One region of the Salinivibrio sp. YCSC6 genome, then DNA from elsewhere that is predicted to be linked to it. Evidence: predicted binding sites of a transcription regulator. Region 1 holds the regulator's gene; each other region holds the start of a gene.
The links. Region 1 encodes PurR, which represses purine synthesis genes. Its sites were predicted from a motif close to TNANGNAAACGTTTNCNTNA; they were not measured.
Positions count from the first base shown of each region.

Region 2: folD (bifunctional methylenetetrahydrofolate dehydrogenase/methenyltetrahydrofolate cyclohydrolase FolD) is a predicted target of PurR. The motif match lies at 1,013-1,032, and genes of this name have one in related genera.
Region 3: glpX (class II fructose-bisphosphatase) is a predicted target of PurR. The motif match lies at 2,767-2,786, and genes of this name have one in related genera.
Region 4: purE (5-(carboxyamino)imidazole ribonucleotide mutase) is a predicted target of PurR. The motif match lies at 3,150-3,169, and genes of this name have one in related genera.

Region 1 covers NZ_CP039516.1:1,597,680-1,601,878, reverse strand. The annotation lists gene lpdA (dihydrolipoyl dehydrogenase) at 1-1,510, opposite strand, end outside; gene E8E00_RS07290 (TfoX/Sxy family DNA transformation protein) at 1,795-2,388, opposite strand; cyclic di-GMP riboswitch class I at 2,496-2,598, opposite strand; gene purR (HTH-type transcriptional repressor PurR) at 2,779-3,783, opposite strand; gene E8E00_RS07280 (heme ABC transporter ATP-binding protein) at 4,044-4,199, opposite strand, start outside.
Region 2 covers NZ_CP039516.1:764,745-768,943, reverse strand. The annotation lists gene tig (trigger factor) at 1-381, opposite strand, end outside; tRNA gene E8E00_RS03400 (tRNA-Arg) at 727-803, opposite strand; gene folD (bifunctional methylenetetrahydrofolate dehydrogenase/methenyltetrahydrofolate cyclohydrolase FolD) at 1,100-1,957, shown strand; gene E8E00_RS03390 (response regulator) at 1,996-3,243, opposite strand; gene E8E00_RS03385 (response regulator) at 3,460-4,199, opposite strand, start outside.
Region 3 covers NZ_CP039516.1:2,696,981-2,701,179, forward strand. The annotation lists gene E8E00_RS12550 (IS4 family transposase) at 1-486, opposite strand, end outside; gene E8E00_RS12555 (1,4-dihydroxy-2-naphthoate polyprenyltransferase) at 711-1,616, shown strand; gene rraA (ribonuclease E activity regulator RraA) at 1,736-2,254, shown strand; gene zapB (cell division protein ZapB) at 2,306-2,548, opposite strand; gene glpX (class II fructose-bisphosphatase) at 2,851-3,858, shown strand; gene E8E00_RS12575 (metalloregulator ArsR/SmtB family transcription factor) at 3,988-4,199, shown strand, end outside.
Region 4 covers NZ_CP039516.1:2,902,544-2,906,742, reverse strand. The annotation lists gene dprA (DNA-processing protein DprA) at 1-382, shown strand, start outside; gene E8E00_RS13590 (DUF494 family protein) at 385-858, shown strand; gene E8E00_RS13585 (type I DNA topoisomerase) at 887-1,444, shown strand; gene E8E00_RS13580 (5-(carboxyamino)imidazole ribonucleotide synthase) at 1,441-2,589, opposite strand; gene purE (5-(carboxyamino)imidazole ribonucleotide mutase) at 2,594-3,076, opposite strand; gene hemF (oxygen-dependent coproporphyrinogen oxidase) at 3,255-4,172, shown strand; gene aroE (shikimate dehydrogenase) at 4,176-4,199, shown strand, end outside.

The sequences.
Region 1 (4,199 bases):
TGTTGGCACTGCGCCCTAACGCGACCAGCACCGCATCAAATGAGACAGACTTCTCACCGTCAGGGCCATCGAGTAAGGCGATTTGCTCATTATCACTGTGCTCAAATGCTTTGACTTTGTGCTGTGTTAAAACCGTGACGCCGTCACGCTCTAACGCCTGCTCAACCAACTGGGCGGCATCTTGATCTTCGCGGCTGAGAAGTTGGTCGGCCATTTCCGCGAGCGTGACTTGGCTGCCTAAACACGCAAAACTTTGTGCCAATTCTGCGCCAATGGGCCCCCCGCCCAAAACCAACAACCGCGGCGGCAGGTCATTCAGAGACCAAATCGTATCTGAGGTGTAATGCGTGACCTGAGCCAAACCGGGAATCGGGGGCAACATAGGGCGTGCGCCGGTCGCAATCACGATGTTGCGGGTAGTGAGGCGTTCGCCATTCACCTCGACTTCCCATGGCGAAACGATTTGCGCATCGCCTTGCACACACTCCACGCCGAGTTTGGTGTAACGCTCGACCGAATCGTGAGGCTCAATTTGGGTAATGACTTGCTTAACCCGCGCCATGACCGCCGGAAAATCAACCGCTGGCGCTTGGGTATGAATGCCAAAGGCCTTAGCCTGGCCAATTTCTCGCATGGTTTTCGCCGCACGGATCAGCGCTTTTGAGGGAACACATCCGGTGTTTAGGCAGTCTCCTCCCATCGAACCTTTTTCGACCAGCGTAACCTTCGCTTTCACTACCGCCGCGATATAACTTGATACCAAGCCGCCTGCACCGGCACCAATCACTACCATATTGCGGTCAAACTGATGGGGCTTGTTCCAACCTTGATAGCGTTTACGACGTGTGATCCAAGCCATGACCCACTTTGCCAGCAGTGGGAAGATACCCAGTAAGGCGAGTGAGCCAAGCACCGAGGATGACACCACGTCGCCGAGTGCGTCGATTTGGGCCAGTTGGGTCCCTGCATTCACGTAGACTGCGGTACCCGGCAACATACCGAGCTGACTGACCCAATAGAAGGTGCGGGTTTTGAACGGGGTTAGCCCCATCACGAGGTTAATCAGAAAAAACGGGAAAATCGGGATCAGGCGTAGGGTTAACAGATACAAGCTACCGTCTTTCTCTATACCGCGATTAATGGTATCGAGCTTATTGCCAAATTTGGCTTGGACCCAGTCGCGCAACATAAAGCGACTCACCAAGAAGGCGAGGGTGGCGCCAATCGAGCTAGCAAAGGAGACCAACACCAATGCCCACCAAAAGCCAAAGAGTGCCGCGCCCAATAAACTCGCTACTGCCGCACCCGGTAAGGACAGGGCGGTCATCACTACATAGCCGACAAAAAACACCAGGCTTGCGGTGGTCGCGTTTTCGATAATGTAATCATTCAATGCCACTTGTTGTGCTTTGGCGTTTTCAAGCGTGAGCCACTGGCTGAGATCTAAACTGAACCAAAGTGTTACAAGCGCCACCACCACTAAACCAAGCAATATCTTTTTTACTGGCATACTGTGTCTCGTCCGATAGTAAATGGGTCCCAGTTATTACTTTAGGTACTGTAGCTGAATTAACTGGCTGATTTGTCGGTTACATTGAGGAACTGTGTCCTTAATCGTACCTTTAACCAGACCCGACCGATCGCAAGAAACTTTCGTATTTTGTCAGAAATCAGTTTGAATGATGGATTATTGAGCGTTTAGCTCGTTCAGAAAAAGCGACACCGCCTTAAAGGCGGTGTTGGACGCGAACATTGCTCACAAAAAAGGTAGAGAGGTATGGGGGGTGTGAGGAATTAATTTTCTAAATGTTGTAATAATTCTTGGCGACGTTGGGGTGGAACCACAGACCAATGCTTGCCAGTAATTGCACCTTCTAGTGACCACAGTAATTCCAAGCTTAGCTCTTTTTCATGCGCAGAAAGGAGCGCTTTATAGGCATTGACGGCACCTTGTTGCTGTAAGCTTTCAGGCGTCTCAATACCTGCTTTTTTCAGCATGCGCTCGGTCGCGAGCCGTAAATTAGGTAAGTCTTTTAGACGAGACGGTGTGGCTTGTTTTTTCAAATCACGATCACGGGTCGCGACATCCAGCGCCTCTTTAGCTTCTGTGAGCAGCTTATCTTGGTCATCCCACCAGTATTCAGGGATCGCAAAATATTTCGTCACGACAGGAAAGCCGCGCTTTTTATACACGTAGGGTGCCAAGCCTTGTTTTTTTAATAGTGCTTCGTTTTCTTTTCCAGCACGTAAATGGAGAGTGTTGTTAACGACAAGCGCGAACATGGTGTCTTCACAAAAGATACCAAATCCACCGAACATTGAACGGGACTTTATGCTGCCAAATTTGGCAAATAACTTCATTGCGTTCTTTAAAGCTGGTTTATCCATTTGATTAAAATCTCGATGAATTACTAATGCCTAAAAAAGACGTCATAATGTAACAAGGCAAGATCGCAGAATTGTCAACGAGCCATCAAATTTGTCAGCTTTGATATGTTGGCAACCCCGCTACCGTTGATATTTTGACATCATGTCAAATTACCGTTAGGCCGGAGGCTTTGCGTCCCATGCTTTCGCCATGGTTTGCCTTGTTCAAACGCTATTAAGCATATAATAATTAGACACCGATGTCGTCCTCTCCCATCACACAAAATGTGATCTTGGTTCAGGGTGGGTGTAATTGATGAACTAGAGTAAAAGCACTACCGGAAGAGTCGTCGCGTAAAAAAGCACCGCCAAGACATTGACGGTGCTCTTCATAAAAGTTTCATTAAAACATTAAGATAGTGTTTTAACTGACTGTCGACTCACTAGTGCAGGTTGCATTTCGAACACTTGCTGCTGAGTCTCGTTGTTGGCAATTCGCGCGAGCAAGAGTTTGACCGCCGTTTTGCCTAGACGGCGTTTGGGCTGGTGAATCGTTGTCAATGGTGGCGAGAAATACTCGGTGAGGTCAATATTATCGTAACCAATCACCGATATATCTTCTGGCACTTTCAAGCCGTACTCGTTAAACGTACTAATCGCCGCTAATGCCATAATGTCATTAAAACAAAAGACAGCGGTCGGGCGGTCTGACATTGTCGCTAATTGCTTCGCGGCAATTTGTGCTTGATCGGCTTCGAAATCCGCCTCAATCAGCCAGTTTTCATTCACTGTAATGTTGGCTTCTTTTAACGCACGGAAATAACCGTTTAAGCGATGCTTACAGGTATTTTTATCCATTTGGCCCGAAATACAGCCAATTTTAGTATGCCCATTATCAATAAAGTGTTTGGTGGCAAGGTAACCGCCTAATTCAGCGTTATCTTCTATGCGGTCTGTATCGATATGGTGACTGCCCCAATCCATCACGACCATAGGCAGATCGCGTTTTTTTTCTAATAACAGCATCAAATCTTCGTTGAGATCAGAGCACACCACAATGAGTCCATCGACGCGCTTTTCTGACAACATACGCAGGTAGTCGCGTTGCTTTTCAAGGTTTCCCTCGGTATTGCAGAGAATCAGTGTGTAGCCTTGCTTGTAGCAATAGTCTTCCACACCGTGAACAAGCTCGGCGAAAAAGGGGTTGGTGGATTTAGTCACCAGCATACCCAGTGTACGTGTTGTGTTGCATTTCAAGCTTCGCGCCACAGCACTTGGGGCGTAGTTTAACTCTTCAACCGCTTGCCATACTTTCTCAGTCGTCTTCTCTGCGACAAAGCGGGTTTTGTTTATCACGTGTGACACCGTCGTGGTCGATACACCGGCGAGACGCGCGACATCTTTAATCGTTGCCATCTTGATTCTTCTTTGTAGTAATGCGTAGGGATCGTTACTCGCGACCTTACAGAAAAACGCCGCTGTTCGTCAGCGGCGATGTCTTTCACAATCCCGGCACATCAGACGGTTGCGAAGGTAACGAATCCGATTTCATCCATTCTCATAGCTAATCGGTTGCGCTCTCAGTTTACTTAGGTTGGCGCACACTCGCAATTGGTCTGATCAGCGAAAATGGACCAACAGACGGTTTTGTGAGCCAGCTATGATGTATTTATCAATTAAGACACGATCAGTGGGCAGTCATGCTCCGGATGAGTCAGAACGGTCAGCGGGTATTGGTAGATGTCTGCCACTCTATCACTACTAAAACACTGCCACGGGTTGCCGGATAGGACGATTCGACCCGCTTTTAAAAAATGCAGTTGGTCGGCGTA
Region 2 (4,199 bases), 830 kb from region 1:
TTTTTCAACTTCGATCGCTTCCAAACCTTGCAGTTCAACTTCTGGGTACACTTCAAATTCAGCTTTGAATACCAGATCTTTACCCGCTTCATTCTCTACCGGTGTAAAGGTTGGCGCGCCTGCTGGATTAGTTTTCTCTTGGATGATGGCTTCGATGAAATGACGCTGCATTACCTCGCCCAGCACGTCTTGGCGTACTGCATCGCCATACATGCGAGAAACCATTTTCAAAGGTACTTTACCTTTACGGAAACCATCAAAACGACGATTTTTAGCAATGTTGCGTAGCTCTTTCGTGACTGCGTCTTCAATGTTTGCAGCAGGCACAGTGATGGTCATTTGGCGCTTTAGGCCTTCGGTGGTTTCAACGGTAACTTGCATTATAAAATTAACCTCAAATTTACTCAGGGGTACTGAGTGATGTTGACCAGTTTTTACTGGTGTCATCATCCGAGCTATGAATCCGTCATAGCCCCTGCGAATCCGGATACACGCAATTGGCGTATCGAGCTATCTCATCCGAGACTGAAAATTAAGACGCGCTATTATAGCGGCACCCGTCAACTGAGTCGAGACAAGGGGCGACCGATGGCGTTTCAATATCGAAATTGGGGTGATATCTCACAATTCAACCGGGCAAGATCACATCTTTTTGTGTTTTTGCACTGTTTGGTTAGCTTTTGAGCAGAAACGGGAGATTATCTTCGCTAGCGAGAACGAAAGAAATGGCACGCCCTACAGGATTCGAACCTGTGACCCACGGCTTAGAAGGCCGTTGCTCTATCCAACTGAGCTAAGGGCGCAAAATAGATATGCAGCGGGGATTATAAAGCGAGGTCAGGCGTCGTCAACGGTTTTCACCGAAATGTCTAATCAGTTGCTCAAAAGCACGCCAGTTCGCGCGGCATAAAAGCCCTGTTATGTGGAGCTCCTCCAATCAATATAAGGCGATATCTAGCACAACACCTTTGATTCACAATGACTTTGACGGTTTCTCTGCCACCAAACCACCAAAAGCAAACGTTTGCGCAATAGCTTTTACGCCCGAAGTTTGTCACAATATCGACCCGTTTTTTGCTCTCTTAGCCAAAGGATACTTATGGCCGCACAAATCATTGATGGAAAACTGATCGCGCAAACGGTGCGTCGAGAAGTCGCAGCACGTGTTGCTGCCCGTAAAGAAGCGGGACGCCGTGCGCCCGGGCTTGCCGTGATTTTAGTGGGTGACGATCCAGCGTCACAGGTTTATGTGGGCAGTAAGCGTCGCGTCTGTGATGAGGTGGGCTTTGTCTCTCGCTCTTACGATTTGCCGTCAACCTGCTCTCAGCATGAATTACTGACGCTGATCGATACACTCAATGATGACGACACCATCGATGGTATTTTGGTGCAACTGCCTTTACCTGCGGGCATTGATGCTACCTCTGTCCTTGAACGTATCCGTCCCGACAAAGACGTCGACGGCTTCCATCCTTACAATGTGGGCCGTTTGTGCCAACGTATGCCAACCCTGCGTTCCTGTACCCCAAAAGGGATCATCACCTTACTTGACCGCTACAACGTACCTTTGCGTGGCAAACATGCCGTTGTCGTCGGTGCCTCAAACATTGTCGGCCGTCCGATGACACTAGAGTTGCTACTCGCCGGATGTACCACGACCACTTGCCATCGTTTTACCCAAGATCTCGAAGCACATGTTCGTCAAGCCGATGTGTTAGTGGTCGCCGTCGGTAAGCCTAAATTTATTCCTGGCGAGTGGATTAAGCCCGGTGCGATTGTGATTGATGTAGGAATTAATCGCATGGATAGCGGCCAGCTAATCGGTGATATTGACTATGACGTGGCATACGAAAAGGCAAGCCATATCACGCCTGTTCCCGGCGGTGTTGGCCCAATGACGGTGGCAACACTGATTGAGAATACCTTGATGGCCTGTGAGCAATACCACGACGCCTAATCGTGTGATGATAAGAAGCCGGCTGACCGCCGGCTTTTTTACACCGACAGCGCCGGTTGTGGCTCTGACGCTTTAACGAGTTGATTACGCCCTTTCGCTTTGGCTTGGTATAAACAATGGTCAGCACGCTGGATCAACTGATGGACAGACGCATCCCCGTGCACCATGCCAATGCTCACCGTAAATTGAAATGCCTGATCGTAAGGTGTCCACGTTGTCGCCGCTAGCTCTTCTCGCATCGCGTTTAGGCGGGCCTCAAAGCCTTGGTAATTGTTACCGTACAGTACACAGAACTCTTCACCACCAAATCGTGCAACCAACGCGTCTGGGAAATAACGATTCAACACTTTGGCCAACTCAATCAGCGCAATATCGCCAATGTGATGACCCAAGCTATCATTCACTTTTTTAAAGTGGTCAATGTCAATCAAGGCTAGCCCTCTTGGGCCATTATTTTTCCGCGTTTGAGGATGCTCGAAAAAGTAACGACGGTTCCAGGTTTGGGTCAAATAGTCGGTATTTGCCAAATGAAACAAACGCCTTTCTGTATCCAGCGCATTTAATGTGCTGTGCAAACGGCAGTAAAATTCCTCTTGGTTAAATGGCTTTGCCAGAAAGTCGTTCGCACCTGCTTTTAGAAAACGGGCCGTCAAACTTGGATCGTCATCGCCGGATAAACCAATAATGGCAAGCTGGCCATCGACTTTGTGCTGACGGAGTGCCTTGACCAGTTGAACCCCATCCATTTTTGGCATAGTGAAGTCGGTGATCACTAATGAAATTCGCGGATCGGCACGCACCATCGCAAGTGCTTCCTGCCCATCTTGCGCATCCATCACATTTAGATACTGGCGCTCCAGTAAGCTGCGCACATAACGACGCGAGGTCAGCGAGTCATCCACCACCAATACATGATGCTGCTGGTTTTTCTCGAGGCGATGCAGCAACGGTGCAATTGATGAGACACAAGCTGGGCTGTCTTTGGGGATGTAATCAATCACAGTTTTCGCCAGCACACGCTCCCGCGTACGTGCATCCATCATGGCCGTTAATACAATGACTTTGATATCGAGTGACAAGCACACATCAATGATTTCACCGTCCTGACCGTCGGGCAAACAATAATCCAGTATCGCGCAAAGAAAATCTGTTTCTTGATTTAAAATCGTTTCTGCTTGTGCGATCGAACTTGCAATACAGGGAATATAACCGGCTTTACGGATTTCAGTTTCAAGTAACCGTCTGAAAGGTCGGCTATCTTCCACAACCAACACTTTGTATTCCATAAGCAAAGCACCATATCTGGCATAAGTTGTGCGCGAGAAATGCGCAATTTGGGCAAGAAGCGGCCAAGGTTACGCTTAATCAAGAGGTTGAATGTTAAATATGATGGCAAATCTCAACATTGAGACATTTTTGTGCCTAGTGAGGGGACAGAGACGATTGTTTATGCCGAAAAAACGCCCAGATTGTCTGCTTTAAAAGTCAGGCTGTCAGCTTTATTACGATAGTGCGATCAGGCAATTACGCCCCATTTCTTTGGCTTGATACAAACCTCGGTCCGCATCATGCAACATGGCTTCAATCCCACCTTGCGCAGAGACAACACCAATACTGACAGTGACCGTTATTTCAAATCCAGAAACAGGAATGATGACGTCCGCTTGCTCTTGTCGATAGCGCTCTAACGCCTGTTGAAAGGTAGACTGCTCTCGGGTCGATAAGACACAAAATTCTTCCCCACCTAGCCGCGCGACTAGATCATTCTCGAAGTGTGCACTTAGCGTTGCAGCTACGTGAGACAACACCTCATCGCCAACATGATGTCCATACTGGTCATTGATGCGCTTGAAGTGATCAATATCGATAATGGCTAGATGTTTAATCTCCTCATCCGGCAGCTTCTCGCTCTGGGAAAAAAAGTAACGTCGATTCCAAAGTGCTGTTAAAAAGTCGGTATTGGCTAATGTAAATAAACGCCGCTCGCTATCGATCGCGTTTAGGCAAGAGTGCACGCGGCAATAGAACTCTTCTTGATTAAATGGCTTTTGTAAATAGTCATTCGCGCCCGCCTTAAGGAAACGGGTCGTCAGAGTATCATCATGATGGCCAGATAGCCCGATGATTGCGAGCATGGCGCCTTCATGGTGCTTTCTGATCTGATGGACCAAGGCAATCCCATCCATGTTCGGCATCGCATAATCAGTAATGACCAAGGTAATTCCAGACGCCATCGATAACA
Region 3 (4,199 bases), 1.1 Mb from region 1:
AACTTGAGGATAGTCTGACGTCGTTGTTTTATTACCGGTTCGGCTAAAAGCCTTATCGTTGTCGGCCGTATCTGGTGTTCGCCAAACTACGCCATCAACAGCATGTAAAGTGAGTCCGTACCAGTCAGGATGTGGGGTCTTCTCATGCCACAATTGCTGAGTTTGGTTGAACACCGCTTCGACTGGCTTGTGCCCCAACTTCTTACGGGCATGGATAACCGCACTCGGCGCAACAAAGGGTTTCTTGCCCGGTAGCAATATATCTAGCTGAGAGACCACCTTACTCATCGATAGATGCCGATAAAGTGACATTCCCACAACGCTCCATACCATCAATTCCATGGGGAGCCTACGCTTACGAATCGTCGCGACGCCTGTGTCCTCAAGACATTGGTGAATGAGTTCAGGGCAAAGGAGATCGGATAGACCATTGAGTTGGTCAGCAGAGAATTGATGTATTCGGTCGAGGGCTTGTCTTAAGAACATAAAAAAATCCGAGTGTGCAGAAACACTCGGATTTTGACACCCTCTCAGGATCGTTCAACCGATCATTTTTTGCTTAACTGATCGGCATTACAGCAAACGCTGCCCTTTTTTGCATAAAAGTTTGCGCTGACGCAAACGGAAGTCGAATTTCCCCACCCTGCCCGTTGCCCACTTACACGCTTAAGCGATAATGGCGATATTGTCTGTTCGTCGAGAGTGTCTGTATGACTCAATCCACTTTGGCTATTTGGCTTGATGCCGCTCGGCCCAAGACCTTGCCCCTTGCCATTACCTCTATTTTATGTGGCAGCGCGGTCGCCGCCTCACAAGGGCGTCTTTCTTGGTCGATTAGCGCCATGGCCTTGGTCACCGCGTTATTACTGCAGATCTTGTCTAACCTCGCCAATGATTATGGCGATGCGGTGAAAGGGACAGATAACGCCGCGCGCCTAGGCCCGATGCGCGCTATTCAGTCAGGACACGTGAGTATCGCTACCATGCGGCGTGCGCTCATCCTCAACGTACTACTCACGCTCATTAGTGGTGGCAGTTTAATTGCCATTGCCTGCCAACAACCGACTGATATCGTCAGTTTTCTGCTACTCGGTGTCATGGCCATTGTGGCGGCCATTACCTACACCGTGGGCAATAAACCCTATGGCTATCGTGGGCTGGGGGATCTCTCCGTGTTGATGTTTTTCGGTTGGCTGGGTGTCGCTGGGACCTACTATTTACAAGTTGGACACATTGACTCGCTAGTTATCCTCCCCGCAACCGCATGCGGCTTACTCGCAGTGGGAGTGCTCAACATCAATAACCTACGCGACATTGATAACGATCGCGCCTGTGGCAAACATACGCTTGTGGTACGGTTAGGCCCACATCGAGGTCGTCAATACCATGTAATTTTGCTTGCCAGTGCCGTGGTTTGCTATTCGCTGTTTGCCGCGCTCACCTTCCAAGCTTGGCTGGGATGGTTGTTTCTCGCCGGCGTTCCCTTATTGATTCGCCATGGCCGTGAAGTGTATCAAGCCGCAAGCGCCACCGCATTGCGTCCTATGATGGGAAACATGGTACGTTGTGCACTGGTCACCAATGGCCTTTTTATGACCGGTATGCTGTTAGTGTAATCAGGGCACAGATTGTCCCCTTTTGCATTGCAAAGCCTTATCGGCCCGTTATACTTGGACTAGCCTTGTTGGCAACCGCATGTTGTCAGCCTTTTTCTGCCTCAACAAGAAGTTAGACTATGGAATACAATACCTCGGAACTATGCGACATGTATCTTGAACAAGTGGATGTCGTGGAGCCAATGTTTAGCTCTTACGGGGGCCGCAGTGCGTTTGGTGGCCAGATTACAACCGTTAAATGCTTTGAGGATAATGGCCTTATCCGCGAGCTTGCTGAACAAGACGGTCAGCAACGGATCATGTTGATTGATGGCGGTGGCTCACTGCGCCGTGCGTTGATTGATGGAGAAATTGCACAGCTTGCTGCTGATAACGATTGGGCAGGTATGATTGTGTATGGCTGCGTCCGTGATGTTGACACCATTGATGAGATTGATATCGGTATTCAAGCACTGGCATCGATTCCGGTCGGCGCGGATGAACAAGGCACAGGGGAAACCGACGTTCCCGTCAACTTTGGCGGTGTGACTTTCCTCCCGGACGATCATGTCTATGCAGATACGACCGGCGTGATCCTCTCACCCGACGCGCTCACCATGGATAGCGTCGACGTTGATGACGAGGAAGACGACGACTAATACGTCGCCTCACGCGGATAGAAAAACAGAGCCAATCGGCTCTGTTTTTGTTTATTCGACGTTCTCAATCTTGCCCAGCAAGCTACGAATACGGTTTTGCCACGCCTCTTGCTCTTCACGCAGTTTGGCGTTTTCTTGCTCGAGGCTTTCACGGCTTTCTTTCACCGAGGCTGCATCACGCTCTAGCGCGTCATTCTTTTCTTTCAGCTCTTCGATTTCCATTTGCAGCAGCGAAATGGTATCCACCGCCATTTGTACTTTTGCTTCGAGTTGTTCTAATACTTCCAATGACATCAAGGCCACCTTATTTCTGACGATTGATCCCGTTACTACTGACATCAGCAGCAACCCGTGCAACGTGATTGTGCACCCCGCTGTTATTGTACCGAGCGCACGCTAGACTGCCACTGTTCTCGCGCCTTGCCAACGCGCAAGTGCACAAAAATCCAGCATATTTGGTGTTATTCCTGATCCGCCTGACGTGTATTTCCACATATCCCCTGCTCACAGGCGTACGCAAACGTTTTCTATTTCTGGTAAACTGGCGCGCGCTCACTGGGCTGACCAGTTTTTGTGGCTTTTATCTTGGAGTACTCATGAAACGCGATCTCGCACTGGCTTTCTCTCGTGTCACCGAAGGCGCCGCCCTTGCCGGTTATAAATGGCTGGGCCGTGGCGATAAAAATGCAGCGGATGGTGCAGCCGTCGCCGTGATGCGTACCTTACTGAACCTCACCGAGATTGATGGTGAAATTGTGATTGGCGAGGGCGAAATAGACGACGCGCCGATGCTCTATATCGGTGAACAAGTCGGCTTGGGTGGCGACGCGGTCGATATTGCCGTCGATCCAATTGAAGGCACACGCATGACGGCCATGGGGCAAGCGAATGCCCTGGCGGTACTGGCCGCCGGCGAGAAAGGTAGCTTTTTAAAAGCGCCGGATATGTACATGGAAAAACTGGTAGTGGGACCGGGCGCCAAAGGTGCCATTGATCTGCACAAGCCCCTGCTCGAGAACTTAGAAAATATCGCCATCGCCCTAGGTAAAACCCTAGATACGCTGGTCGTCGCCACCTTGGCAAAGCCTCGCCATGACGCCATCATCGCCACTATGCAGCAACGCGGGATCCGAGTTTTCGCCTTTCCCGATGGCGACGTGGCCGCCTCAATTCTTACCTGCATGCCTGAAAGCGAAGTAGATGTGATGGTCGGCATTGGCGGTGCGCCGGAAGGTGTGGTGTCAGCCGCCGTTATTCGCGCCCTAGGCGGCGACATGCAAGGACGTTTGCTCCCTCGCCACGAAGTCAAAGACGATACCCCAGAGAACCGCGCTTTTGGTGAGCAAGAATTAGCCCGTTGCCAAGAAATGGGGATCCAAGCCCACCAAGTACTGACGTTGTCCGACATGGCGAGCAGTGATAACGTTGTCTTTGCCGCCACAGGGATCACCAAAGGGGACTTGCTAGATGGCATTAGCCGCCAAGGCGATCTGGCCACCACAGAAACCCTGGTGGTACGCGGTCAATGTCGTACCATACGCCGCATCCGCTCGACCCACTATTTAAGCCGTAAAGACGACGCCATCAAGCATCACATCTTATAACTCAGCGGGCAGCCAATGTGCTGCCCTGACTGGTCAAGTGGATTGATTTCGATTACCCTTTTATAAACACTTTGCTTTATTTAGTTGTGTGCTGCTGGGCAGCGGATTGGGGTAATCACTATCACTACCATCAAGTCTACCGATCGCATTCTCGATACCCTTAAACGAGAAGGCAGTGTCAGCGCAAAAACCCTCGCGCAATCGCTGGGGATGACCACGATGGGCGTGCGCCAACACTTACAGAGCCTTGAGCGAGACGGGCTGGTTGATTTCGAAGATGTGCGCGCCAAAGTGGGTCGCCCCACCCGCCACTGGTCGCTCACCGCCAGTGGTCATAGCCG
Region 4 (4,199 bases), 1.3 Mb from region 1:
ACTTGAGCAAAATCGTGATGTGTTTGCGATTCCTGGGCCCATTGACCAAGTCCAGTCGCGTGGATGCCACCAATTGATTAAACAAGGGGCCACACTCACAGACTGTGTCGATGATATCTTGCATGAAATTGATAGCCTGATAAGCTTCGCCGCGTGTCAACAAACCGAATTATTTAGTGACGCGCCTAAGTTAGATACACATGAAGGATTGCCATTTCCTGAGCTGTTGGCTAACGTAGGTACTAAAGCGACGTGTGTCGACGTACTGGCTGAGCGCTGCAACCAACCGGTTCACGAAATCATGATGCAGTTGTTAGACTTAGAACTCCAGGGGCTTGTAGCAGCAGTACCCGGTGGCTATGTCAGAACGAGGAGGGGCTAGCCATGATGGACATTCTTATGTACCTGTTCGAAACCTACATCCATAGCGATGTGGAAGTGATGATCGATCAGGACGAGTTAGCAGATGAATTGTCCCGTGCGGGTTTTCATCAAGACGATATATATAAAGCCCTGAACTGGCTTGAAAAGCTGGCACAGTTGCAAAATGCGGATAAACAGCCTTACCTATCAGGCAGTGCCCAAAGCTCGATCCGAATCTATACCGAGCAAGAAACACGCTTTATCGACCAAGAAAGCCGAGGCTTCCTTTTATTCTTGGAGCAAGCTGGGGTACTTTCACCGGAAACGCGTGAAATGGTCATCGATCGGGTGATGGAGCTCGAGACCCAAGAATTCTGTCTTGATGACCTAAAATGGGTCATTTTGATGGTGCTGTTTAACGTACCCGGTAACGAACGTGCGTATACACAGATGGAAGAAATGCTGTACGACGCACAAGAGGGATATGTGCACTAACGCTTATCAATGACAGTAAAAGGTGTGAATGAGTAAAGATAACACCCCGAATACCCATGAGCGCTGCCCGGAATGTGGCAGCGCTCTTGCGTTTAAATCGGGCAAACGAGGCCCGTTTCTGGCCTGTACGGCCTACCCAGACTGCCACTATACCAAAGCGTTACATCATGGCGATGGCCATGTAGTAAAAGCCCTTGGCGTGGCTTGCCCGGCCTGTCATCAGGGAGAATTGGTGTTACGTCAAGGTCGATTCGGTATGTTTATTGGCTGTGATCAGTTCCCGCAATGTACGCATATCGAAAAACCGGATGAACCGGATCATACTACCCTCACTTGCCCTGCCTGCCACAAAGGTGAGCTGGTGGAGCGCACCTCGCGTTACGGCAAGCGCTTTTTTGCCTGTGACCAATACCCGAAGTGTCATTTTGCGGTAAACGCACAACCGATAGCCGGCACCTGCGAGCAATGTGGCTTTGCGCTACTGGTGGAACGCAAGAAAGGCGGCAAGACGGTGCATCAATGTGCCGACAAACCCTGCAGCGCGATTCAAGGTGAACCGGCTGCAGAATCGGAAAGCGAGGGTTAATCGGTTTGCGCGGCGAGAGCCAAGGCAGCCGACTTTAAACCGTGAAAAGCATCGTCGGGGAGGTAGCTGGCGAGGCTGGCTAACTTGGTGGCAAGCGCTGCGTTCGATGTGGCCGTGACATTAATATGGCCCACTTTGCGCCCCGGACGAGGCGTTTTGTTATACCAATGCACATGGGCATCACGATAGGTCGCAAGCGGGACACTGCCTTGGCCTAAGATATTAATCATCGCTGTTGGCTGGATTAACTCGGTCGGGCCAAGGGGTAAGCCGCTGACGGCGCGCAGGTGGTTTTCAAATTGGCAACACGCGCTACCTTGCTGTGTCCAGTGACCGGAGTTGTGCACCCGAGGCGCTATCTCGTTCACCAGCAAGCTGCCGTCTACATCAAAGAATTCCACCGCAAGCACCCCCACATAGTTAAGCGCGCTGGCTATCTTTTCCAACATGTCCGCGGCCTGTGTTTGCAAGGCATGCTCATCCGGGCGCACCACAGACAAGGTTAATATCCCATCATGGTGGTGGTTTTGGGTCAGGCTATAACTGGCAAATTCACCATTCGCGCCACGCACACCAATCAGTGACACTTCTCGGTCAAAGGGGATCATGGCTTCGGCAATGATGGCTTGGCCATCGCGTTGCTCTGGCACGCTAAGAAAGGCGTCGAGCTCGGCCCATAATGCGTGAAGATCATCGCCGTCACGATAGCGCCACTGTCCTTTGCCGTCATAACCATCCAAGGTGCTTTTGAGGACCAAGGGTGCCCCCAGTGCGTCGACCGCCTTTTCTAAATCAGCCTGTGTATACACCACTCGGTATGGCGCATTGGCGACGCCTGCTTGCATCAGCAGGGCTTTCTCAATTTGGCGGTCGCCACCGGTTAGAATCGCCTGAGCACTGGGGCGTAACTTCCCGCTTTGCTCGCATTGGTGCAAGATATCAGCGGGGATATGCTCAAATTCCGCGGTAATAATATCTGCGCCAGCGATGGCCGTATTGAGGCCGTGCCCCAGTGGTTGCAGCGTCAGTGGGTGAATAATGTCGCCACTACGCACATCATAGGCGCTGACGATAAGATTGAGCGGTGCGCCGGCCAAGGCCATCATCCGAGCCAGTTGTCCCGCGCCTAACACCAGAATATTCATGGCCTTAGCCTTGTGGGTTGGGTTGAGCGAGAACGGCCTCAGTCTGCGCTTGGCGAAACGCATCCACTTTTGCCATCAAATCAGGGTCGGCCGTTGCGAGAATTTGTGCCGCAAGGAGCCCTGCATTCGCGGCGCCTGCGTCACCAATGGCGAGCGTGCCCACAGCTACACCTTTGGGCATTTGAGCAATAGAAAGCAATGAGTCCATCCCCTTTAATGCTTTTGACTGGACCGGAACGCCGAGCACCGGCAGGCTGGTGTGTGCGGCGGTCATCCCAGGCAGATGGGCGGCACCACCGGCGCCGGCAATAATCACTTTAATCCCGCGCTCGGCCGCTTGTTGGGCGTAGTCGGCAAGTAACTGTGGTGTGCGGTGGGCAGAGACAATACGAGTTTCGTAAGGGATGGCAAAGTGATCCAACATAGCCGCTGCATGTGTCATGGTAGGCCAATCGGATTGCGAGCCCATGATGATACCGACAGTCATAATACGTCCTTCTTGATGACAAGCGTGAATAAGATAAGCTGAGCGTGACGCGAATTATACCCAGATTTCATCGTGAGGAAAACGTTTGCGTCAGCGGTGGGGGATGAAATTCCGTCAAGATCCCACTGCGTGGATCAGGTAAAGTAAGCACATAGTCTCAGTAACAAAGGATGTGAGCGTGGCACACGGTCAGTCGACAATTGATAAGCAAGCCGTGAAGGCTTTTTTCCTCCAACTTCAAGATGATATTTGCCAACAGCTTGCGCAAGAAGATGGTCAAGCGCGTTTTATTGAAGATGCGTGGGAGCGTGAGAAAGGGGGCGGTGGCCGCAGTCGCGTCCTGCGTCAAGGCCAAGTATTTGAGCAAGCGGGAGTGAACTTCTCGCACGTATTTGGCGATCAAATGCCTGCCTCGGCGACCGCGCACCGTCCAGAGCTTGCTGGGCGCTGTTTTGAGGCCATGGGGGTGTCGTTAGTGATCCATCCTCATAACCCGTACGTGCCGACCTCGCACGCAAACGTGCGGTTTTTCATTGCCGAAAAAGAAGGTGCAGATCCTGTGTGGTGGTTTGGCGGCGGCTTTGACCTCACACCTTTCTATCCGTTCGAGGAAGACTGCCAGCACTGGCATCAGACCGCCAAAGCCTTATGTGCGCCCTTTGGTGATAGCGTGTACGCTGATCACAAAGCATGGTGCGATCGCTATTTTTATCTGCCCCACCGTGATGAAACCCGTGGCGTCGGCGGGCTTTTCTTTGATGATTTGAACCAATGGCCATTCGAACAGTGCTTTGCCTACACCCAAGCGGTTGGAAAAGGCTTTATCGATGCCTACCTGCCGATAGTACAGCGCCGCAAAGCCATGCCTTATGGTGAGCGAGAACGCGATTTTCAGCTTTATCGCCGCGGACGCTATGTCGAGTTTAACTTGGTGTATGACAGAGGCACGCTATTTGGCTTACAAAGTGGTGGGCGTACCGAATCTATTCTGATGTCGATGCCGCCGATGGCGCGCTGGGAATACAATTGGTCACCTGATGAAGATGCACCGGAAGCGAGGCTTTATCGCGACTACCTTAAACCGAGGGAGTGGTAACGGATGACCGATCGTTATTGCGTGGTA